2 regions of the Comamonas aquatilis genome follow, and region 1 is predicted to be linked to the other one. Evidence: predicted binding sites of a transcription regulator. Region 1 holds the regulator's gene; the other holds the start of a gene.
The links. The regulator LexA, encoded in region 1, represses DNA repair genes until DNA is damaged. The targets are predictions, from matches to a motif close to ACTGTATNNNNATACAGT.
Positions count from the first base shown of each region.

Region 2: a site for LexA is predicted at 2,466-2,483, ahead of ACNAZA_RS13265 (VRR-NUC domain-containing protein). Genes of this name have one in related genera too.

Region 1 is NZ_CBCSIW010000027.1:38,152-50,011, forward strand. Features, by position in the region: gene xseA (exodeoxyribonuclease VII large subunit) at 1-444, opposite strand, end outside; gene ACNAZA_RS20645 (MotA/TolQ/ExbB proton channel family protein) at 957-1,589, shown strand; gene ACNAZA_RS20650 (ExbD/TolR family protein) at 1,597-2,028, shown strand; gene lpxK (tetraacyldisaccharide 4'-kinase) at 2,133-3,197, shown strand; gene ACNAZA_RS20660 (Trm112 family protein) at 3,260-3,448, shown strand; gene kdsB (3-deoxy-manno-octulosonate cytidylyltransferase) at 3,452-4,234, shown strand; gene adk (adenylate kinase) at 4,607-5,263, shown strand; gene ACNAZA_RS20675 (asparaginase) at 5,369-6,406, opposite strand; gene lexA (transcriptional repressor LexA) at 6,520-7,194, shown strand; gene ACNAZA_RS20685 (hypothetical protein) at 7,359-7,808, shown strand; gene ACNAZA_RS20690 (hypothetical protein) at 7,881-8,495, opposite strand; gene ACNAZA_RS20695 (hypothetical protein) at 8,813-9,025, shown strand; gene ACNAZA_RS20700 (D-2-hydroxyacid dehydrogenase family protein) at 9,397-10,416, shown strand; gene ACNAZA_RS20705 (hypothetical protein) at 10,439-11,203, opposite strand; gene ACNAZA_RS20710 (DNA polymerase III subunit chi) at 11,207-11,638, opposite strand; gene ACNAZA_RS20715 (leucyl aminopeptidase) at 11,700-11,860, opposite strand, start outside.
Region 2 is NZ_CBCSIW010000010.1:36,460-48,319, forward strand. Features, by position in the region: gene ligA (NAD-dependent DNA ligase LigA) at 1-382, shown strand, start outside; gene ACNAZA_RS13255 (patatin-like phospholipase family protein) at 426-1,454, shown strand; gene ACNAZA_RS13260 (type 1 glutamine amidotransferase) at 1,494-2,294, opposite strand; gene ACNAZA_RS13265 (VRR-NUC domain-containing protein) at 2,515-4,260, shown strand; gene ACNAZA_RS13270 (ATP-dependent DNA helicase) at 4,257-6,698, shown strand; gene ACNAZA_RS13275 (ABC-F family ATP-binding cassette domain-containing protein) at 6,705-8,327, opposite strand; gene ACNAZA_RS13280 (GNAT family N-acetyltransferase) at 8,625-9,149, shown strand; gene dkgB (2,5-didehydrogluconate reductase DkgB) at 9,232-10,035, opposite strand; gene ACNAZA_RS13290 (carboxymuconolactone decarboxylase family protein) at 10,215-10,544, opposite strand; gene ACNAZA_RS13295 (hypothetical protein) at 10,734-10,943, shown strand; gene ACNAZA_RS13300 (IMPACT family protein) at 10,997-11,590, opposite strand; gene ACNAZA_RS13305 (hypothetical protein) at 11,796-11,860, shown strand, end outside.

The sequences.
Region 1 (11,860 bases):
CACGCCAATGCCACGGGGCATGGTGCTCAGCGGTCGCTTGCGGGCCGTATCAAACAGGCCTTCAGCCTCCAGCTTTGCCTTGAGCCGCAGAAACTGTTCGAACCAGGCACCCTGGCCGGCACGCTGCAACTGCTCCACCACCAGTTGCAGATCGCCGCGTTGCTCATACACCCCCAGACGCCCGCGCACCTCCACCAACTCCCCATCGCGGGGGTAGAACCCCATCTGTTCGGCATTGCGGCGAAACATGGCACAGCGAATCTGCCCACCGGCATCCTTGAGGTTGAAATAGCAATGCCCACTGGCTGCGCGCGAAAAGCCCGAAATCTCGCCACGCACGGCCACAGGGTTGAATCTGGCCTGCAAAGCATCACCAATGGCGTGGCACAGGGCACCAACTTCCCACACACGCGGCGCGCTGGCTGGATTGGAGGAGTCAAACATCGTATTCATGCGGGCTTACAAACAAAGAGGTGGCTTCGGGGTGGCTGATTTTTGTCCACAGATGTCGGCGTCCAGCCTCGGGGGCGACATTGCACTAACACGCTTCGAAATCATTCAAACAACAACTTGCAAGCATTTGATTTAAAACAACTTTCTCAATATTCACGGCATGGACACAATCGTAACCGCGCTCTATTGCAGCGCAGCATGAAGTGATAACTCCGGCTTAGCGCACAAAGTTATCCACAGAATTTTGTGCTATATACGCGAATAACGGGTTAGTCGTGGATCGTAGATGGGTCAAAATCACGACACAAAATCAGAGGGAAACACCCGTCGAATCTGGCGCAGACCCGTTGTCAGCCGCTGAATCTGAGCCGGCTTGTCCTGGCGCAAACCCGACCGCAGCTCTTCAAGACAATCGCATCAACACGCGCAAATACGAATCCAACTGCAACAGCCCTGAGCCATAATCGCCGACTGCAATTGCGAACGACTAGGGAGAAGCAACGTTGCTGTCGATCATACAAGCCGCAGGATGGCCTATCTGGCCTTTGATTGCCTGCTCGATATTGGCTCTGGCGCTGATTTTTGAACGCTTTGCTTCGCTGAAGACGGGCAAGGTCATACCACCCAATCTGCTCAACGAGGCCATCACCGTTTCCTCGCGTAACCTGCCCACGCCGGAGTTGACGCAGCAGCTGTCACAAAGCTCGGCACTGGGCGAAGTGCTGGCCACCGGTCTGCGCACCATGCAGATCCACCCGGACAGCAGCGAAGATGAATTGCGCGCCGCCATGGAAGGCGCGGGCCGCGCGGCCGCCCACAAGCTCGAAAAATACCTTAGCGCACTGGCCACCATTGCCTCGGCCGCTCCTCTTTTGGGATTGCTGGGCACGGTCATTGGCATGATTGAAATTTTTGGCTCGCAGTCGGGCACCCCCACGGGTGGCGGCAACCCGGGGCAGCTGGCTCACGGCATCTCGATTGCGCTGTACAACACGGCGTTTGGCCTGATTGTGGCCATCCCCACCCTGGTCTTTTGGCGTTATTTCCGCGCTCGCGTAGACGGCTATCTGCTGAGCATGGAGCTGGCTTCCGAACATTTTGTGCGCCATCTGTCGCGCCTGAAGCTAGCCAAGTGAGCGGCACATGAATTTCCGTCCCCGCCATCGCGATGAGCCAGAGATCAATCTGATCCCCTTCATCGACGTGCTGCTGGTGGTGCTGATCTTTTTGATGCTGTCCACCACCTACAGCAAGTTCACCGAGCTGCAGCTGACGCTGCCCGTGGCCAATGCCGAACAGCAGCGCAACCGGCCCAAGGAGATCATCGTCTCCGTGGCTGCCGACGGCCGCTACGCCATCAACAAAGCCGCTGTGCAAGACCGCAGCGTGACCGTGCTGACCCAGGCCCTGACCACGGCCGCCGTGGCCGGGCTAGACAGCATCGTCATCATCAGCGCCGACGCCATGGCCCCCCACCAATCCGTGGTCAGCGTGATGGAGGCGGCCCGCCGCGCCGGGCTGTCGCAAATCACTTTTGCCACGCAGACATCGGCTGCCGCAGGCATGGCCAAGTAAGAGCGCGCCTGTCACGCAAGCCGCCTTGACTGGCGGCTTTTTCATTTGCGCAGCAACTGCCTGCCACGCCGTATGATCGGCCAGGCTTTTCCATCCCCGTCTTCATGCCTACAGCCCCAAGCACCTCCTCTCCATCCCTGCCCTCCAGCGGTCTGCGCGCCCTGTGGCGCCGGCGGGGTGTGGGCGCCTGGTTGCTGTGGCCGCTGTCCAAGCTTTATGGCGCGCTGCAAGACTGGAACGCGCAGCGCATGCTGCAAAACCAGCAAAGCGCGGGCTTGCCCGTCATCGTGGTCGGCAATGTGATTGCCGGTGGCGCGGGCAAAACCCCGGTGACCCAGGCCGTGGTGGCCCACTTGCTGGCCCGCGGCTGGCAGCCCGGCATCATCTCGCGCGGCTATGGCCGCAAATCCCGCGATTGCCGCGAAGCCCGCGCCGACAGCTGCGCCAGCGAAGTCGGTGACGAGCCCGCCCTGCTGGCCCGCTCCACCGGCGTTCCCGTGTTTGTCGCCGCCCAGCGCATTGAAGCGGCCCGGGCTCTGCGCGCTGCCTATCCGCAGGTCGATGTCATCGTCAGCGACGACGGCCTGCAGCATCTGGCGCTGGCCCGCGATGTGGAGCTGTGCGTTTTCAACGATGAAGGCGTGGGCAATGGATTTTTGCTACCCGCAGGCCCGTTGCGCGAAAAATGGCCCCGCCCCGTGACCGCCAGCCTCTATGCCGGCCAGCCGCCCAGCCCGCCGGGCAGCGCCCCAGCATTTGCGCTGCAACGCCAACTGGCCGATACCGCCGTCAACGGCAAAGGCGAGAAGATCGCGCTGAGCTGTTTTGCCGGCCAGCGCGTGGAAGCCGTGGCCGCCGTGGCCAGACCCGAATCGTTTTTTGCCATGCTGGCACAGCAGGGCATTGCCCCTGCCGCCACCCAAGCCTTGCCAGATCACTATGATTTTGAGAGCTTTTCGCGCAGACTGGATAATGGCCAGCCCTTGATTTGCACCGAAAAAGATGCGATCAAACTCTGGAATTCCCACCCCGAGGCCTGGGCCGTGCCCCTGCAGTTGCAGCTGCCGCAGGCCTTCTGGGACTTGCTGGATGCACAGCCGGCTCTGGCGAATCGCCCCAGGATTTGCGACAACGACCCGCAGCCCATGGCCGGTGCTGACTATCATTGACTCAATACAGGCCGCCAGCCCCGGCTGGCCGCCTCAACTCATCACACTTTTGCAGGATTCCCATGGACGCCAAACTTCTTGAACTGCTGGTCTGCCCCGTCACCAAGGGCCCGCTGCGCTTTGACCGCGAGCGCCAGGAACTGATCAGCCACAGCGCCCGCCTGGCCTACCCCGTGCGTGACGGCATTCCCGTGCTGCTGGAAAACGAGGCCCGTACGCTGTCGGACGAAGAACTCGAAGAAGACCGCTAAGCCATGAGCTACACGGTACTGATTCCTGCCCGCCTCTCCTCCACCCGCCTGCCGGGCAAACCCCTGGCCGATATTGGCGGCCTGCCCATGGTGGTGCGCGTGGCCCAGCGCGCGGCGCTGGCTGGCGCAACCCGCTGCGTGGTGGCGGCAGACGATGCCAGCATCGTGACGGCTTGCCAGCAGCACGGCGTGCAAGCCATCCTGACCCGCAACGACCACCCCAGCGGCAGCGACCGCCTGGCCGAAGCCTGTGAACAGCTAAATCTCTCGGGTGACGATGTGGTGGTCAATGTGCAAGGCGACGAGCCGCTGATAGACCCCACCCTGATCGACGCCGTGGCCCAGCTGCTGCTGGCACGCCCCGAAGCCAGCATGGGCACGGCCGCCCACCCCATAGACAGCCTGGCGGACTACCGCAACCCGAATGTGGTGAAAGTGGTCTGCGATGCCAAGGGCCTGGCCAACTATTTCAGCCGCGCGCCCATCCCTTTCTCGCGCGATCATGCCGATGCAGCCTGGTGGAACGCCGAAAGCGGTGCTGCGGCCAAGGCCGGTCATGCGGGCTTTACGCCGCTGCGCCATATAGGCATCTACAGCTACAAGGCCGGTTTTCTGCGCGAGTTCCCCCGCCTCTCGCCCGCCCCCACCGAGGCCATGGAGCAGCTGGAACAGCTGCGCGCCCTGTGGCACGGCCATCGCATTGCCGTGCATATCACGCCCCATGCGCCAGGCGCCGGCGTGGATACGCCCGAAGATCTGGAGCGCGTGCGCGCTCTGTTTGCCTGAAGCCGGACACACCAAGGGAATTCCCTTGGTTTGCTATCAAAACAAAAGCATCCTGCGTTCCATGCATATGGGCCCCATATTGAATTCAATATAAAACCCATATAAATCAAGCGCTTCCCGCTATAATTTCCACTTAGTCCGAATAGCGCATGCGGGCGCCAGATTCCACAGCTACAACTACAGCCATCGCTCAAAGGTAGCAGCAAAGCCTTCCCAGGCCCCACTTGTGACAGTCGCTAGCCACTTGTGTAAGCCTGTGTTGGTCTTGTGCGTGCTATCCTTGCCCGCGAAAAAATATAGCCGGAGGGCAAAACTGGTGACCACCCACCACCTCTGGCAAGCCAAGAATTTCTACTCTCCTCAAGGATCTCCATGAAACTGATTTTGTTGGGTGCACCCGGCGCCGGCAAAGGCACTCAGGCCGCCTTCATCTGCCAAAAGTATGGTATCCCCCAAATCTCCACCGGTGACATGCTGCGCGCTGCCGTCAAGGCCGGCACGCCTCTGGGCCTGCAAGCCAAGGCCGTGATGGACGCCGGCCAGCTGGTCAGCGACGACCTGATCATCAACCTGGTCAAGGAACGCATCACCCAGCCCGATTGCGCCCAGGGCTTTCTGTTCGACGGCTTCCCCCGCACCATCCCCCAGGCCGACGCCATGAAGGCTGCTGGCGTGAAGCTCGATTACGTGCTGGAAATCGACGTGCCTTTCGAGGCCATCATTGAACGCATGAGCGGCCGCCGCAGCCACCCCGCCTCGGGCCGTACCTACCACGTCAAGTTCAACCCACCCAAGGTGGCAGGCAAGGACGATGTCACTGGCGAAGACCTGGTGCAGCGTGAAGACGACAAGGAAGAAACCGTCAAGAAGCGCCTGGATGTGTACAGCAGCCAGACCCGCCCTCTGGTGGACTACTACAGCAACTGGGCCAAGGCCGACGCCGCTGCAGCTCCCAAGTACCGCGCCATCAGCGGTACAGGTACCGTGGAAGAAATCACTGCACGCGCTTTTGCGGCTCTTGCCGAATAAGCCAGCCTCTGCAAGCCGTCATTAAGACACGCGCTCAAAAAAGCACCTCATCGAGGTGCTTTTTGCTTTCTAGCGCTTACTCTGCATACGCCAGCAGCTATCAGTTCAGGAGTCTTCACTCGACTGCAATGCCAGCGCCAGCATCAACGCCACGCGGGCCTTGCCGGGCGTCAACAGGATCACATCCGGCTCGCCCGCCGTTGCACCAGCGCGCAGCCAGCCGGAAAGCCCCGCCATCGCCTTAAGCACAGAGGGTTGCGAGGGTTGCTCGGTAAAACCCACGGGCAAGCCTTCCAGGCAGCGGGTGCTGCTCCATACCACCACGCCAGCCTGCTGCGCGCGTGCCAGTGCCTGCAGCATATGGGCATGAATCGTGGCATTGCCCGTGCCCGCCACTACCAGACCGCGCACGCCGGCGGCCACCAGCGCATCCACGCTGCGTCCGCTTTGCAAAGCCCCAGAGGTCAGCAATTCCACCCAGGGCAGCTCGCTGCGGCCCAGCAAGTCCTGCAACGCCGTGCTGCTCAAAGCCTGTGCCTGCCTGACGGCCACGGGCTGGGCCAGCCAGCGCACGGCACACTCTTGCACCACGGCACAAGGTCCGCTCTCATAGGAGCGCAGCGCATTGAGGCGATAAGGATGAACCTTGAGCACCTGCTGCGCGCCATGCACTTCGCCAGCCGCAACCACCCACACCCCAGCCACGGCGCTGGCAGCCACCACCACGGCATCGCGCAGATTTTGCGGACCATCGGCCTGCAGCGAAGTCGCCGGGCGCATGGCACAGGTCAGCACCACCGGCTTGATGGGCTGCAGCACGGTGTGCAACAACCAGGCGGTTTCCTCCAGCGTGTCCGTGCCGTGCGTGATCACCAGGGCCTGCGTATCGGCATCGGCCAGCGCCTCGGCCACGGCCTGCAGCAAGCTGCGCCACACCGGCCAGTCCATATCCTTGCTGTCGATCTGAGCCAGCTGCACGGCGGCCAGCGGAGCCGCAGCCAACTGTGGCAAATCCGGCACCGCGGCCAACAGACTCTCCACGCTGATCTGCCCGGCCTTGTAGCCCACGGCCTGCGTGCTCGATTCCGCCTGGCCCGCAATCGTTCCCCCGGTGCCCAAAATCACAATCTTAGGATTTGCCACTTGCTCTCCACAAAAAACTGGTTAAAAATACAGGTACTGTATAAACCAACAGATCAGAATTCCAGACCCAGGCCTTCAAGCCTGAGCCTATCGAACCAAGACTGGATGCCAGCATGCTAGACCACCCCAAGCTCACTCCTCGCCAGCAGCAGATTCTGGACCTCATCCAATCGACTATTTCCCGCACCGGCGCTCCCCCTACCCGCGCCGAGATCGCCAGCACTTTTGGCTTCAAGTCCGCCAATGCCGCCGAAGAGCATCTGCAGGCCCTGGCCCGCAAGGGCGTGATTGATCTGGTCAGCGGTACCTCGCGCGGCATCCGCCTGCGCGCAGACACCGTGCGCAACATCAATGCCGCGCGCGGCGCCAGCTTTTCCCTGCCGCTGTCCTCCATGGCACAGCTGGTGCTGCCGCTGGTGGGGCGCGTGGCTGCCGGCTCGCCCATTCTGGCCCAGGAACATATAGACCAGAGCTATGCGGTCGAACCCAGCCTGTTTGCCGCCAAGCCCGATTACCTGCTCAAGGTGCGCGGCATGTCCATGCGCGATGCCGGCATCATGGACGGCGATCTGCTGGCCGTGCAAGCCACCACCGAGGCGCGCAACGGCCAGATCGTGGTGGCCCGCCTGGGCGACGACGTGACGGTCAAGCGCTTCAAGCGCACGCCCCAGGGCATTGAGCTACTGCCCGAAAATCCCGATTACAAGGTAATTCATGTAGCGCCCGAAGAGTCGTTCGCCATCGAAGGCCTGGCCGTAGGCCTGATCCGCAACAGCATGTTCATGTAACTGCTGCCGCTGCGCGCCCGGCCTCACCGCTGCGCACAGCCCCTGTTTTCTCCAGTCCAGGTGGTAGGCGCGAAGCCTTGCAGCTTCGCCCTGGGCGAAGCTTTGCCTAAAGTTTGCAATCCTGCCCTGCTCATGCCTCACGGCTTTTGATAAGGAGTTGCCAAATGGGATTCACCGCACCACTGCTGTCTTTGACACGTTTTGCCTGGAAAGTCTTTCCCGTCGCCGCTGCCGCAGGACAGCCCTCAGCCGCATGGGCGGCCAGCAATGACAGCGGGCCAGACCACGTCGGCGGACCCAGCTCCGACAGCGCACAGGCACAAGAGCAAGCACAGCGGCTTCAAGACACTGGCGCCTGCCCCAACGTGATCACCCTGCGCAGCAGCCGTACCCGTCGCCACAATAGCCCAGGCCGATATGACAAACCAGTGGCCGCGCTACAGCAACTGGCCTTGCCACTGCAAGCGGCTGACAGCATCCAGCCGCGCCTGTTGAAAATCGTGCAGCGCGAACCACAAAAGCAGCCCGAGTGCCTGCTGATTTCCGGCCGCATGGCCGATGTTTGCGCGGAGCTTGAGCGCATGGCAGGCGCAGAACAGGTCTGGCACGCCTGAGCCGTTGCGGACAACGATCACCGCCCCCTGACGCCGTAATACAGCCCCGCTGCTGAGCTATCCCAAATACGCTCAGCGTTGCTCAAGGCGGTTCACATGCCCCCTGGAATCCGTTGCACACAGCCACTGCACACCTTGAAGCATGAGAAAGACTTCATAGCCTCCAGCCGCAGGCACATGCGATAGCGGCAGCACGAACAAGGAATTGGCCCCACTCTTCAAGGCCAGAGCGCTTTTGCACGCAGCCATGGCTGCCGATGCAGCCTGCATATCGGCGGCCGGTGCCGGCTGACCGGTGCTTGAAGAACTTTGCTCCATGGAAAGCGTGTATTGCGCCTGTTCACCGCGCCGCGCTGCATTGCGCATCAGAAACACATGGATGACATAGTCTGCCCCCGTCTCCGGTCGAAACATGCAGACATTGCCCGTCAATGCGCCTTGGCAAACCGCCTCTGAACGGCCTTTTTTCTCGACATTGAAGTAATTGCTGGGGTTGTTGGTGACCAGTTTGACCGTCACTTGCTGGTCCGGCCCGGCAGCCAGCGCATATTGGGCGCTATCGTCCCCCTTGATCTGCCCGCTGACCGAGGAGCTGGCACTGCTGCGCAGCGCGACACGTTCCTGGGCATATGCTCCGCCGCTCATCAGGCTGACGGCGATCCACAAGATCGGAAGAATTCGTGTCATACAAAGCCCCTTGTGCTGGTTCCAGAGCGCATGCAGCATCTGTTGGAAGTTGCAATTTTGCCTCGATATCGCTGCTGAGTCTGCTCAAACCGGCTTGAAGTCGACAGACTGCAATGGAGTTAGAGCACTTTGGCGCGCTATCTGATCTCCGCCTGCAGGAGGCTCCAGCCAGCCTGCGCTTTTGCGGCTCTCAACATGACTTGCAGCGGCACTTCGCCTTGGTCACGATGGCCGGCTTTTGCTCCTAAAATTGATAAAAATCAAATGGGGGAAGCGAGATGGATTTCTTAGGCAGTCAAGGATCCGAGCTGAGAAAAATGAAAAGTCAGCTCGTGGCCCAGGAAGCGCTGCTGTTCGCAGTGATAGAAACCCTGAACCCCGAATATCTCAAAACTTTGCGTTTGCGTTTTGAGTTGCGTGCCGAAGAGGCCAAGACCGAGGTCCTGAACTCCATGGCCACGGACGAGTTGTATGAGCGCCTGCTCGAGCATCTTGAAAAATATTCAAAAACCATCAGCAACAGCGATTGATGCCATAAGCACACCGGCCAGCGACGGATAGGAGCTTCCGCTTTTCTTTTTGACTGGGATTCCCAGTCATCCCATCTTTGGAGATCCGCTCACAGCGCCCAGACCTTACCCCTGAAGCAGCCTGAAGGGCAATAGAGTCTCTGCTATCAATCTTCTTGCAGCATGGCATCAAAATACTGAGCAGATCCTCTTCAGGTGACATACTTTGAAAAGTGATGCCAAAAGCTACGCTAAGCTATGGAGTGAGTAAGGCGGGCCTGAGCCGCCTGGCGGCGTTGGTTTTGGCGCAGATTGGGGTAGCCAAAGCTTTAGCGCATTGAATACATTGGATTTATCCAATCAATTCAGCCACTTACCAAAGGATTCCGGTAGTGAACATAGTTATTCTGGACGATTATCAAGATGCTGTGCGCAAGCTCGAATGCGCCCAGTTGCTGGAGCCTTTCAATGCCAAGGTCTACACCAACACGGTCAAGGGCGTGGGCCAGTTGGCCATCAGGCTGCGCGATGCGGACATCATCGTTCTGATCCGCGAACGCACGCCCATCACCCGGCAGTTGCTGGAAAAGCTGCCTCGTCTCAAGCTCATTGCCCAGACGGGCAAGGCCGGAGCCCATATCGACGTCAAAGCCTGTACCGATCATGGCGTGGCCATTGCCGAAGGCATAGGCTCTCCGGTCGCCCCCGCCGAGCTGACCTGGGCCTTGATCATGGCTTCTATGCGCCGCCTGCCGCAATACATCGCCAATCTCAAGCACGGAGCCTGGCAGCAATCGGGACTCAAGACCGGCTCCATGCCTACTAACTTCGGCCTGGGCAATGTGCTGCGTGGCCGCACCTTGGGCATCTGGGGCTATGGCCGCATAGGCCAGTTGTTGGCCAGTTACGGCAAGGTGTTTGGCATGCAGGTCTGCGTCTGGGGCAGTGAAGCCTCCCGCCAAAGAGCGGTGGATGACGGCCTGACGGCCGCAGCATCCAAGGAGGCATTTTTTGAACAAAGCGATGTGCTGTCCCTGCATCTGCGCCTGCATGAAGCCACGCGCGGCGTGGTCACGGCTCAGGACCTGGCCCGCATGAAGCCCACCGCCCTGTTCGTCAACACCTCACGCGCCGAGCTGATAGAGCCTGAGGCATTGCTCTGCGCGCTCAATCGCGGCCGCCCCGGTCTGGCCGCCATCGACGTGTTCGAGAGCGAACCCATTTTGCAAGGCCATGCCTTGCTGCGCCTGGAAAACTGCATTTGCACGCCGCATATCGGCTATGTAGAGCAAGACAGCTACGAGCTGTACTTCCGCGCCGCCTTTGAGAATGTGGTGAATTTTGTGGCTGGCAATGCCACCCACATCCTCAACCCCGAGGTGCTCTCCGGCCCTATCCGGCTCAGGCAGTGAAACAGCTGTCGAGCCTTGGAGATCAATGCCCGTTTTCCAGGCCCTGCTCGGACTTCAGGCGGACTTGCTTTGACAGTTCGCCCTCTGTGGCCTCGTAAACAGACTGGCGCACCACGGTTTCCACCTCCTGCCGCAGCCTAAGCACCATGGTGCGGGTCTGCTCCTGCACCACTTGCGCAATGGCCTCACGCAAGCGCTGCTCCAACACCAGATCAACCCTTTGCATGAGGCGGTGAACCAGATCTTCCTCGCTTACCGCGGAAGCCAGAGCATTCGCAACCAGCCCTTGCTGCGGCTGCTGGGTTGTAGGCAGGCTAGTTGCCAAGGGGAGCGCCGACTCAAGCTCTCTGACAGGCTCTGCCCCCAACTCGGGCAGGTTCGCAATATCCAGCGGATGTGATTCAGCTTGAGCCAATAGGTCTGTTTCAAGATGGACATCGGCGGCCGGTCCCGGGTTCGCTGCCGCAATCACTTCAGCTGACGCAAACGAGGGCTGAGGCGGCAAAGCCTCGGGCAGCGGCGGCAACTCCTTGGGAAGAGCTGCTGCGCCACGCTTGGCATACAAACCGTCGGCAAGCCAGGGAGAATGGAAAGCAGCAGCCTGCTTGGGCACCGCCAAAGCGCCAAGCGCGTCTGGTACCAACTCGGGCTGCTGCGCCGACTCTGGCATCGGCACGCCTTCCGAGCTTGTTGCGTCTTGTTCTGCAGCGGCCGACTCATGCTCTGCAGCTATTACTTCGGTCAAGGTCGGAACAAAGCGTGGCGGAATTCTGGGTGTGGAATTCATGGCCTACCCCTTGAGATTCAAGTCATGCCGCGCGATGGCATAGCCACGCGCTGCATAGTCTTTCCAGCGCTCGCGCGCATCATGGCGGTCCATTTCGTCCACGGACGAGACGATTTCTACCACTCGCGCGAACTGTGCGAAAGACTCCGGCACCTGCCGGGTGAGATTGACCAACACATCATGATGCGGCAAGTCCTGCAACGAGCTTGTCAACACAATGGGAGCTGCCGAGACGAGTTGAGCACCATCGCTGATGCGTGAATGGGCCAGAAAATCCGTGGGCGAAACCGCCCACAGCTTGGGCGAGAGGCTGGCAAGCTGCGCCTCCTCAGCCAAAATGACAAGACGGGCGCCATGATTGATGGCTTTGCGCGCAAAACGGCAGGCATAGGCCTGTTTGTCAGGCGCATTGAAATGAAAAGCGATTTCAGTCACATCACACTCCCGCCAGTGCTCCAGACTCCAGAACTGGGCCAAAACACCGGCGGATGGTTCATCAGATGGCGGAGCCGCCAGCAACAACTGGCTTGGCACGCACGGCACGCGGCTTGGTCGCGCCTGTAGAGTCAATGCCCGCAGCTGCAGTCTTGATCGTCTTCGCTACAGGTTTGCTCGTCGGGGTTCGGGTAGATGCTCTGGTCGATGCCTTGGTTGATG
Region 2 (11,860 bases), on a different contig from region 1:
CGTGGGGCCGGTGGTGGCCGACAGCATTCACACTTTTTTTGCCCAGCCTCATAACCGCGAGGTGGTGGAGCAGCTGCGGGCCTGCGGCGTGCACTGGGAAGAGGGTGCACCGCCCGAGAAGGCGGCCCAGGTGCTGGCCGGCATGACGGTGGTGCTGACCGGCACTCTGCCCACGCTCTCGCGCGACGAGGCCAAGGATATGCTGGAGGCGGCCGGGGCCAAGGTCTCCGGCTCGGTGAGCAAGAAAACCAGCTATGTGGTGGCCGGGGCCGAGGCCGGCAGCAAGCTGGTCAAGGCCCAGGAGCTGGGCGTGGCCGTGCTGGACGAAGCCGGTATGCTGGCGTTGCTCAGGGGCCAGACGCCGGCATCGCCGGCCGCCTGATGGACAAAGACAATGCTGCGGCGACGCAGAACAAGAGGGATGTATCACCGTGATTGCACGTAAACCCGTGGTGGGCGTGGCTTTGGGCAGTGGCTCGGCACGCGGTTGGGCCCACTTTGGCGTGCTGCGCGCCCTGCGCGAGGCCGGTATCCAGCCCGATATCGTCTGCGGCACCTCCATAGGCTCTCTGGTCGGCGCCGCCTATGCGGCCGGGGAGATGGACCGTTTCGAGGAGTGGGTGCTGGGCCTGGGCATGCGCAAGGTCTTTGGCTTTATGGACTTCAACCTGGGCAGCGGCATGCTCAAGGGCGAGAGAATCATCGAGTTCTGGCGCGAGCATTTTGTGCAGGAAACCATGGAGGAGCTGGCAGCCCCCTTTGGCTGCGTGGCCACCGATCTGCATACCGGCGCCGAAGTCTGGCTGCGCAAAGGCTCGATTGCAGATGCCGTGCGCGCCTCGATTGCTCTGCCCGGCCTGTTCACGCCGGTTATTCGCGACGGGCGCTTGCTGGTGGATGGCGGTCTGGTCAATCCCGTGCCGGTCTCGCTGGCGCGGGCCATGGGCGCCGATGTGGTGATTGCCGTGGATTTGAATGCCGACCTCATGCGCCGTAACAGAAATGCGGTCGGCATGGGCGCAGCTGCGGCCAGGCCCGGCAAACCGCAGGCCCAGCAAGCGGCCGAGCCGGAACCGGCCTTCACCGATCTGGAGCCGCCTGCGGGCATGTTCCATGCCAATGTGCCGCCCATGGGCTGGAGCGGCAAGTGGAAAAGCTCCATGACCAGCGTGAAGTCGTTTTCCTCCTCGGTGCTCAAGCGCGGCATTCACAAAAGCGATGAAGAGCTGCAGCAGAACATTCCCTCGCTGCTCAACGTGGTCATGTCCAGCGTCAACATCATGCAGATGCGCATCACGCGCAGCCGCATGGCGGGCGATCCCTCCGAAGTGCTGATCGCGCCCAAGGTGGCGCATATCGGCCTGCTGGACTTTCATCGGGCCCGGGAAGCCATCGATGAAGGCTATGCTGCCGCCAAGGCGGTGCTGCCGAGCTTGAAGGACTGGGGCGTCTAGAGTCGCTGTGCCGGCTTTGATGCGTGGCTGACCGCTGCTCTAGCGCGTGGCTTGCGCCAATATTGCTATGGTTTGTCTAGCTAGAGGCGATTGATAATCAAGGGCTGGGTCGGTTTTTTGTTCCAATAAATGCGGTGAATGGCCTGGTCGCAGCTGAGCCGTCCAGGCGCTGTAGCTGCGCAGCGCCATGGCATGCAACTGGCCCAGATGGACAGGCAGCTGGGACAGAATCTGCGCCTCGCTCTGCACCCCGGGGCCGTGCGCCAGCAGCAATTCCTCATGGCCGGTGCGGCACCACTGCTTGATGCTTTGCTCCGTCACCTCCAGGTGGCCTTGAAACGCCCAATGGCGTCCATGGCGGAAGCCCTTGTTCAGGCAATGCGTGCCCACCATGGTGCGGCTGGCGCCTTTGGGGATTTCAAAAGTGTCGTAATGCCAGTTGAAGATGGTGGCCTGGCTGGGCAGGTGCATCTGTTGCTGGGCTTCGCGCGTGGTCCATATCGAACTCCAGCCTATATTGGGGCAGGGGTTGCGCCAGACGCGGGCACCCATGGCGCGGGCCAGCATCTGCGCGCCAAAGCAGTGGCCCAGCACCGGCACATCGCAGGCCAGCGCGTTTTGCAGCAGGCAGCGTTCATCTTCAATCCAGCGCAGTTGCTCGTTGGCGCAGTGGTTGCTGCCCAGCACGATGATGCCGTTGTAGTCTCGTGCATGGGCCGGTGCTGAGCCCTCGGCGCAGGGGTCTATCAGCACATAGGCCAGGTCTTGCTGGCGCAGATGATCGAGCAAGATGCCAGGGCCTTGCGAAGCTTCATGCTGGAGGATGGCGACAGGTTTCATACAAGAGGCGGGGCACAGCCGCCCGTGGTGGTGAGGCCTTGAATATAGGAATCACGCCATCAAGCCCTTGTATGGATTGCGCAGCCTGCTATCAAGATTGCATCAAGCGCATGGGATGAGGGCGGCTTGAGGCTGGCTTTTAAATGGGGTTTGGCGGCTTTGCTATGATCAACTGTATAAATTCACAGTTAAACCGATTTCACTCCTCTCAGGTGATCGCGTGAGCACGCCGCCCCCCCATCGCTTTTACTATCTGCACAACTTTCAGCGTGCGCTGGACTGGTTGGGCCAGCGCTATGGCGATCTGCTCAACGCCCAAGAGCTGCAGTTCATGACGCGCTTTGCCCAGCTGCCCCAGGCCTCGCAGGCGCTGCTGGTGCGCATGATCATGCGCCGCGGGCCCTGGTTCAGGGCCGGCAAGCTGGTGTATGAGGAAATCCCCGCGCTGGCCGATGCGGCCCAGCCTTTGCGCCAGGAAGGCTGGATTGACGATGCTCAGCACATGACGGCGGCCGAACTGTTCGGCTTGCACACCAAGCCCGAGCTGCTGCAGATTCTGAGAGATTTTCCCTGTAGCCTCGATACCAGCCCCGACACCAGTCCTGCTATCAGCTTCACCATCAGTCCCAGCCTGCGCAAAAGCGAAATGCTGGCGCTGGTGCAAAGCGCTCACCAGGGCGACAGAGCTTATGCCCAGTGGCACCCGCAGGCCGCCGAGCCGGTCTGGCGCCTGATGGTGGGCGAGCTGTGCGAGCGCTTCAGGCTGATGTTCTTTGGCAATCTCTACCAGGACTGGTCGGAGTTTGTGCTGGCCGATCTGGGCGTGTTTCGCTATGAGAGCGTGGCGTTCGATGCCGGCTCGCGGGCATTTCAGCAGCGTTGCGATGTGGATGTCTATCTGGCGCTTTCGGCCTGCCGCCAGGCGCTGGACGAAGGCGCGGACGTGGCGGCGCTCGGTGAGTCGCTGGCTCAATACCAGAGCGCCAACCCCTGGCTGGAAAAGCGCCGCGCCAAGATTTTGCTGCAGCTGGGCCAGGCCTGCGAGCGGGCACAGAACTGGACCCTGGCCCAGAGCCTTTATGCGCGCTGCAACTACCCGGGTGCGCGCCACCGCCAGATTCGGATGCTGGAGCGGCTTGAACAGTTCAATCAAGCGCTAGCCCTTGCCGAGCTTGCACAATCTGCTCCTGAAAGTGAGGAAGAAGCTCAGCGCATTGCCCGCATGCTGCCGCGCCTGCGTCGCAGCACAGGGGCGGGCGCAGCCCAGGAGAAACGCCGGCGTGCGGCCGCACTGGCCCCTGCCGTGGCTGGGCTGCGCTCTGATGTGACGCTGGCTTTGCCGGCCGAGCCGATGGCCGTGGAGTACGCGCTGCGCGATCACTGGCAGTCTGAGCAGGCGCCGGTGTTCTATGTGGAGAACGCGCTGATCAACTCGCTGTTTGGCCTGCTGTGCTGGCCCGCCATCTTTGCGCCGCTGCCGGGCGCGTTTTTTCACCCTTTTCAAAGCGGCCCGGCCGATCTGAGTGCCCCCGATTTTGTGCCGCGCCGCCAGGAGCTGTTCGATGCCTGTTTGCAGGCGCTGGCAGACGGCAGCTACCGCCGCGTGATTGCCCAGCGCTTTGCCGAAAAGCAGGGCCTGCAGTCGCCGTTTGTCTTTTGGGGCACGCTGAGCGAGGAGTTGCTGGCTCTGGCGCTGGACTGCATTCCGGCCGCCCATCTGCAGCTGTTTTTTGCCCGGCTGCTGCAGGATGTGAAGGGCAACCGCACCGGCTTTCCCGATCTGGTGCGCTTTTGGCCAGCGCGGGAGCAGGAACGGCCGCGTTACGAACTGGTGGAAGTCAAGGCGCCGGGCGACAAACTGCAGGACAACCAGATTCGCTGGCTGGTGTATTGCACGGACCATGGGCTGCCGGTCAGCGTCTGCCATGTGCAGTGGAGTGATGGACTGCCTGCGGAGGGCGCTTGAGCGCTGAAGCCACCGATCACAGCAGCGCGCCAGCCGTGGTCGGCGTTCGCGCTCTGTGCGAATTCACGGCCCGCAGCGGCGATCTGGACCTGCGCTTCACGCCTTCGCCCACTTCGCTGGAAGGTATGGAAGGCCATGCCACGGTGCGCCGCCGCCGCGCCGCGGGCTACGAGTCTGAAATCAGCCTCGGCGGGCAGTACCTGGGCCTGCGGGTTCAGGGGCGGGCCGATGGCTTTGATGCAGCAGCCTGCCGGCTGGAAGAAATCAAAACCTATCGCGGCACGCTGGACGGCATACGCCCCAACCACCGCGCTTTGCACTGGGCCCAGGCCAAGGTCTATGCGCATCTGCTGTGCCAGGCGCGGCAGCTGGCGCAGATCAATGTGGCGCTGGTGTATTTCCATGTGGGCAGCGGCGAGGAAACCGTGCTCAGCAGCCTCTACGCCGCCGATGAGTTGCAGCTGTTTTTCGACAGCCAGTGCCAGCGCTACCTGGCTTGGGCGCGCGGCGAAGCGGCGCATCGGGCGCTGCGCAACACCGCCTTGCAGGCGCTGGACTTTCCGCATGCGCAGTTTCGCGCCGGGCAGCGGCAGTTGGCTGTGGCCGTGTATCGCACGGCAGCATCGCCAGCGCCAGCGAATAGCCAAGGCGACAGATCAGGCGATGAACCAGAAGATAAGCCAGGTGATACCAAAGCCGGCGGGCGCAGCCTGATGGCTCAGGCCTCTACAGGCATTGGCAAAACCCTGGGCACGATTTTCCCGCTGCTCAAGGCCATGCCGGGCCAGGGGCTGGACAAGCTGTTTTTTCTGACTGCCAAGACCACCGGCCACGCGCTGGCGCTGGATGCGCTGGCACAGCTGCAGCAGTCCACAGCGCCCGGTGTTTTGCGGGTGCTGGACCTGCAAGCCAGAGACAAGGCCTGCGAGCACCCGGACAAGGCCTGCCATGGCGACTCCTGCCCGCTGGCCCAGGGCTTTTACGACCGCCTGCCTGCGGCACGCGAACAGGCGGTAAGCCTGGTTGTGCAGGACGCTCCGGCCGTGCGCTCGGTGGCGCTGGCCCATGGCATCTGCCCCTATTACCTGATGCAGGAATTGACGCGCTGGGCTGATGTGGTGGTGGGCGACTACAACTATTACTACGACAGCTGCGCCATGCTGTATGCGCTGACCCAGGCCCAGGGCTGGAAGGCGGCCGTGCTGGTGGACGAAGCCCATAACCTGCTGGACCGTGCGCGGCGCATGTACACGGCCGAGCTTTCGCAGTTTGTGCTGCATGCGGCGCGCAAGCAGGCTGGGGGCCGGGTGAAAAAAGCGCTGGACGGCCTCAACCGGGCCTGGAACGCCTTGAACAAGGTGCAGCACCACAACTACCAAAGCTATGCCGAGCCGCCAAGCAGTCTTTTGAACGCCGTGCAGCGTGCGATCAGCGCCATTGCCGAAGTGCAGGCCGATCAGCCCCTGCCGCCTGCCGATCCGGTGCTGGCCCTGTATTGGGAGCTGCTGCAGTTTCAGTCGCTGGCCGAGGCTTTCGGGCCGCATGCGCTGTTTGACATCAACCTGGCCACGGCGCTGCCGGGCCGTTCCGGTCGCTCAGGCTCCGCCGCCCGGGCGCCGTTTTCCACGCTGTGCATTCGCAATGTGCTGCCCGCTCCCCATCTGCTGCAGCGCCATGCGGCCGCGCATACCAGCGTGCTGTTTTCGGGCACGCTGAGTCCGCCGCAGTTTTACCGCGACATGCTGGGCTTGCCCGCGCATACGGCCTGGCTGGAGGTGGATGCGCCGTTCAAGGCCGAGCAGCTCAGCGTGCAGGTGGCCGGCCATATCTCTACCCGCTGGCACGACCGCCAGGCCTCTTTGCAACCGATTGCCGATATCGTGGCGCGCCAGTTTGCGCTGCAGCCGGGCAACTATCTGTGCTTTTGCAGCAGTTTCGACTATCTGCAGCAGGTGGCGCAGGAGTTGACCAGGCTTCACCCCGGCCTGCCCATGTGGAGCCAGACCCCGGCCATGGACGATGCCAGCCGCACCCAGTTTCTGGCGCGCTTTGTACAAGGCGGGCGGGGCATAGGCTTTGCGGTGCTGGGCGGGGTGTTTTCAGAAGGTGTGGACCTGCCCGGCAGCCGCTTGATAGGCGCTTTTGTCGCCACGCTGGGTCTGCCCCAGGTCAACCCGGTGAACGAGGCCATGAAGCAGGCGCTTGATGACTATTGGGGCCGTGATGCGGCACATAAACAGGCGCATAGGCAGGCCCAGGGCTATGACTACACCTACCTCTACCCCGGTCTGCGCAAGGTGGTGCAGGCCGCCGGCCGCGTGATTCGCACCGAAAGCGACCGCGGCGTGGTGGTGCTGATGGACGACAGATTCCAGAGAGCGGATGTCCAGGCGCTGCTGCCCAAATGGTGGCGGCTGGAGCATGGCAGCTTTCGCTGAAGCGGTTTACACCGCCAGCAGCTTCCATTCGGCTTCGCTGATCGCCAGGCGGTGCGTCAGCTGCAGAGCCTGCAGCAAGGCTTCGTCGTGCGACACCAGCACCAGCGTGCCCGGGTATTGGCAGAGCATGGCTTGCAGCGCCTGTTGCGAGGACAGATCCAGGTGATTGTCCGGCTCGTCAAGCAACAGCATCTGCGGCGCTGCATCGCGGTAGAGCACGCAGGCCAGAGCGGCTTTGAGGCGCTCGCCTCCGCTGAGCAAACGGCATGGCTGATCCATATGGCTGGCATCCAGCCCCAGCTGGGCCAGGCGCATGCGCTGCAATCCCTGCGGCGTGCGGGGTGCTGCCTGTTGCAACTGGGCGATCACCGAGAGCTCATCGTCCAGGCTGCTCAGCCGCTGGTCCAGCCAGGCAAAAGAGGTAGTCATCTGGCGCCTGCCCTGCAGCGGCTCTATCTCGCCTGCCAGTACCCGCAGCAGCGTGGATTTGCCGCAGCCATTGGGCCCGGTGATGGCGATGCGCTGGCCTGCCTGCAAGCGCAGCGAAACCGCTGGTAGTTGGCAACTCCAGGGCAGTTGCACCGCAGCGAGCTCGGCCACCACACGCTCTGGCGGCAGCAACTCCTGCAGCGGTGGCACATGCAGGTAAATGCTGGCGGCCTGCCAGTCAATGGCCTGGGCTGCCTCGCGCACGCGCTGCTGCGCAGCCTCTCTGGCCTGGGTCTGTTGCTGGGCCAGCCGCCCGGCCGTGGCCTGGCTGCGTGCTTTTTGCGTGCCCAGCAGCAGCTTGGCCTGATTTGCGTTCTTGCCGGCCCGGTTCGCCGCTGCCTGTTGGCGTTGTTGGCGCTGGTGTTGCTCATGCAAGCTGCGCTGTTGGCGGTCGCGCTCCAGCTTGGCCTGGGCCAGCGTCTGTAGCGCGGCTTGTTCCTGCTGCCGTTTGCTGTTCAAGTAAAAATCATAGCTGCCACCATAGAAGGTAAGGGCGTTTGATGCCAGTTCTGCTATGCAATCCATGGCGTTCAGCAAGCTGCGGTCATGGCTGATCAGCAACAGGCCGCCACGCCAATGGCGCAGCTGCGTGGCCAGGGCGCTGCGGTGGGCGGCATCCAGGTGGTTGCTGGGCTCATCCAGAATCAGAAAATCCGCACCCGATAGCTGTGCGCCCACCAGGGCCACGCGCATGGCTTGGCCGCAGCTCAGTTGCTGGACGTTGGCATCTGCATCCAGGCCGGGCAACTGGGCGGCGTGCAGCGCGGCCTGCAATTGCGGGCGTATGTCCCAGCGCTCGGCCAGCAACTCGTAATCGTGGTCGGCGCAGCTGCCTTGCTCTATGCGGGCTAATGCGTCAAATGCGGGCTGCAGGCCGGCCAGCGTGACCACGGTCTGATCAGCGTTGGTTTGGAGCAGATCTTGCGCCAGATAATGCACGCGGCCCGAACGGGCCACGCTGCCGCTGCTGGGCGCGGTCTCGCCGGCCAGAATGCGCGCCAGCAGGCTTTTGCCCATGCCATTGCGACCGACCAGGCCGGTGCGTTGCGCGGCAAAGCTGGCGGATAAATCAGAGAAAAGCGTTTTGCCCGTAGGCAGCACATAAGAGACGCCATGCAGCGTCAAACGAGGTTCGGTCATAAAAACCCAAGCGATGAATGCCAGACATCCCCTGTGCCATGGAGGCCGCTGCAAGTCGTGCACGCGGTGAAACAGGGAGTGGGGAGGTGGCCGTCAGCAAGACGGCGGCATCAATAGCGCATGGGTGTAAGACCTCGTGAATGGTGCAAAGTGGGCGATTGTAGGCAGAGCAGGCCAGCGGTCAAGCTGACGGTGGTGCGAGCACCACGCTGCACCACGTGCAACTTGCCCAAAAGCGGCGGCTGGCAGTGGCATGATGCGGCGCAGGCCCTGCAGCCGGAGAGATCTGTGAATGAACTGAAGATTGTGCAATGCACACATGAGCGCCACGCGGGCGCGATTTTGGATATTTTGAACGACGCCATCGTTCATTCCACCGCGCTTTATGACTACCAGCCGCGCACGGCGCAAAACATGGTGACTTGGTTCGAAGCCAAGCGCGCCGGCCAGTGGCCGGTAATAGGCATAGAGGATGCCGAGGGCCAGCTGCTGGGCTTTTGCAGCTACGGCAGTTTTCGCGCCTATCCGGCCTACAAGTACACGGTGGAGCATTCGGTCTATGTGCACCCCGAGCACCGCGGGCGGGGCCTGGGCAGGCAGCTGATGGATTTGCTGATTGCCGAGGCCCGCCGCCGTGGCGATGTGCACGCCATCGTGGGCGCCATCGATGCCGCCAACGAGGGCAGTATCGGCTTGCACAAACGCCTGGGTTTTGCGCATGTGGGCCAGATGCCGCAGGTGGGCTTCAAATTCGGCCGCTGGCTGGATCTGGCTTTTTATCAGCTGACGCTACAGACGCCGCTGCATCCCGTGGATGGTTAGATTTTGCTATTGAATCAATAGTTTGCAGCGCAATGGATAAAAGCGCTGCGAGCTGTTTTTTCCGGTGTTCAACGCTCAGCCATCAATCCCAGACCGGTGCCAGTCCCTCGGGGTTGACCTCGCGGCCGTTGCGCTCCAGCTGGGCGATGCGCGCCATATCGTCGGCATCGAGTTGGAGCTCGCGCGCCTTCAGATTGCTGGCTAGATTCTCGCGTCGGGTCGATGAGGGAATCACTGCATACCCCAGCTGCAGCGCCCAGGCCAGTGCGACCTGGGCCACAGTGGCCTCATGCTTGGCGGCAATCTCGGCCAGCACCGCATCCTTGAGCACCTTGCCATAGGCCAGCGTCATGTACGAGGTGGTCTGAATGCCTTGTTCGGTGAGAAATGCCGTCAATTGGCGGTTTTGCAGATAGGGACTCAGCTCGATCTGGTTGGTGGCGATTTCGCCCGCGCCCACGGCGGCAATGGCCTGGCGGGTCAGCTCGATGTTGAAGTTGGAAATGCCGATGTGTCGCGTCAGCCCCTGGGCCTTGGCCTGGGCCAGTGAGCCCATGAATTCCTCCAGCTCCACGCCGTTGCCGGGTGCCGGCCAGTGGATTAGCGTCAGGTCCACATAGTCGGTGCGCAGCTTTTTCAGGCTGTCTTGCAGGCTGGGGATCAGCTTGGCCTGGCTGTAGTTGTCGGTCCAGATCTTGGTGGTGACAAAGAGCGCATCGCGCGCCACGCCGCTTTCGGCAAGCGCCTGGCCCACCTGGGCTTCATTGCCGTAAATCTGTGCCGTATCCACGGCGCGGTAGCCCAGATCGAGCGCATTGCGCACGGAATCGATAACGACTTGATCTTTGAGGCGGAAAGTGCCGACGCCAAATGCAGGAATACTCATGTTCTTTGTCCTTGAAGAAGACGCCAAGTCTGAAGCATAGGGCGGCAAAGATGAAGCACCGCAGCGCACAAGCACTTGTGCCGTGGTGGAACAGATGGTGAGCGGCAGCTCGATGTGGTCAGTTAGAAAAGTGGCCCAGGCACTGCGATGGGCCGATCGCTTGTTCCTCAGGCGCCTGCTTACTCGCCCAGCGCATCCAGCGCGCGGGCCGAATACACCATGGCCGCACCGGCATTGAGAGCCACGGCCACGCCCAGGGCTTCGGCAATTTCTTCCTTGCTGGCGCCGGCAGCCTTGGCGGCCTTGGTATGCACGGCAATACAGCCGTCGCAGCGCGTGGTCACGCCCACGGCGATGGCAATCAGCTCGCGGGTTTTGGCATCCAGATGGCCGGTCTTGCTGCCGGCGGCGGCCAGGGCCTTGTAGCCTTCCATGGTGCCGGGCGACAGCTGTGAAAACTCGCCCAGTCGGCCCGCCAGTTCCTTGCGGTATTCGTTCCAGTCCAGCATGTGTGACTCCTTTGCGCTTGGCGCGTTGAACCCGATGAAGCCCCCAGATTACCGCGATGCGATCTTGTTTTCTACGCTGGGCTGGAGCGGATGGTGCTGCAAAGGATGAAATTGCGGCTTAAAACGGGTTTGTTGGATGCGAGCCGGTGTTTAGACGCAACAATGCGCGTTGTTAAACAAGGAGTTCCCGTGAACCAAGCCAATCCACATGCTGCACTGATCGCCAGCTACCGCAAGGTCGCAGCCGAGGCAGCGAAGAAAACCGCACTCATCCAGGTGGTGGCAACCAAGGGCCCCAGAGCGATTGCCACGGCAAGCGAGACAGCGGCCAAAGCCATGCGCCGTCGCGATGTGCTGGCATCCAAGCTCGCGAAGCTGGGCGTGGTGCTGACCGACTAAGCCTTATCCCGGCAAACCGTTACGCGGTGCGTCGGGTGCCCGGAGTCTGGCCATCAAAGCTCCGGATCTATCCAGCCTACGCGGCCTTGGCCGCTTTCATTGAGTCTGGCCATAAATTCCTGCGCCTGCGCCTCCGGCAGGCAAAAGTGCAGCGTCACCAGACTGCCATGCTCCACCTGCAGCAGTTCGGCCTCGGCCTGCTCGATCTGGCGGCGCACCAGACCTTCCAGTGCATAAGGCACGGTGCAGCACAGCGTCTGCATGCGGCGAATCGCCACTTTCTCGGCCGTCAGCAAGGCCTGGGCGACAGCATCGGTATAGGCGCGCACCAGCCCTCCGGCACCCAGCTTCACGCCGCCAAAGTAGCGCACCACGGTGGCCAGCACGCCTTCCAGATCCTGATGGCGCAGCACGTCCAGCATGGGCCGCCCCGCCGTGCCGCTGGGCTCGCCATCATCCACGGCCGCCGATTGACCGCCGGCCAGCAAGGCCCAGCAAACATGGGCTGCGCCCGGGTGCTCGCGCCTCAATGCATCGACCACGGTCTGTGCAGTGGCGCGGTCCGTCATGGGTTGCACGCAGCCGATGAAGCGGCTTTTCTTGATCAGCAAATCACTGTGAGCGGGGGTGCGTAGAGTCTGGGGCATAGCGGGCCGCAGCATAGCCGCAAAAGCCGGTGCGTACAGCTTGACTGCCTTGGTTGGCTGTCTGTAGTCAAGGTCGCGCCGCCAAAGCGGCAGGGCAATGGCCGGGGCTGACGCGCCCGCCATATGAGGTAGACAAGCCATAGTTTCTTTTTCCTACAATGTTTGTAGGGTGATTGGCGTACGCTATGCAACAAAGGAGACTGCCATGACCACACCGCATCGCACCGAGCTTCCTGCCAATGAGCATACTTTTGGCCGCGAACATCTGTC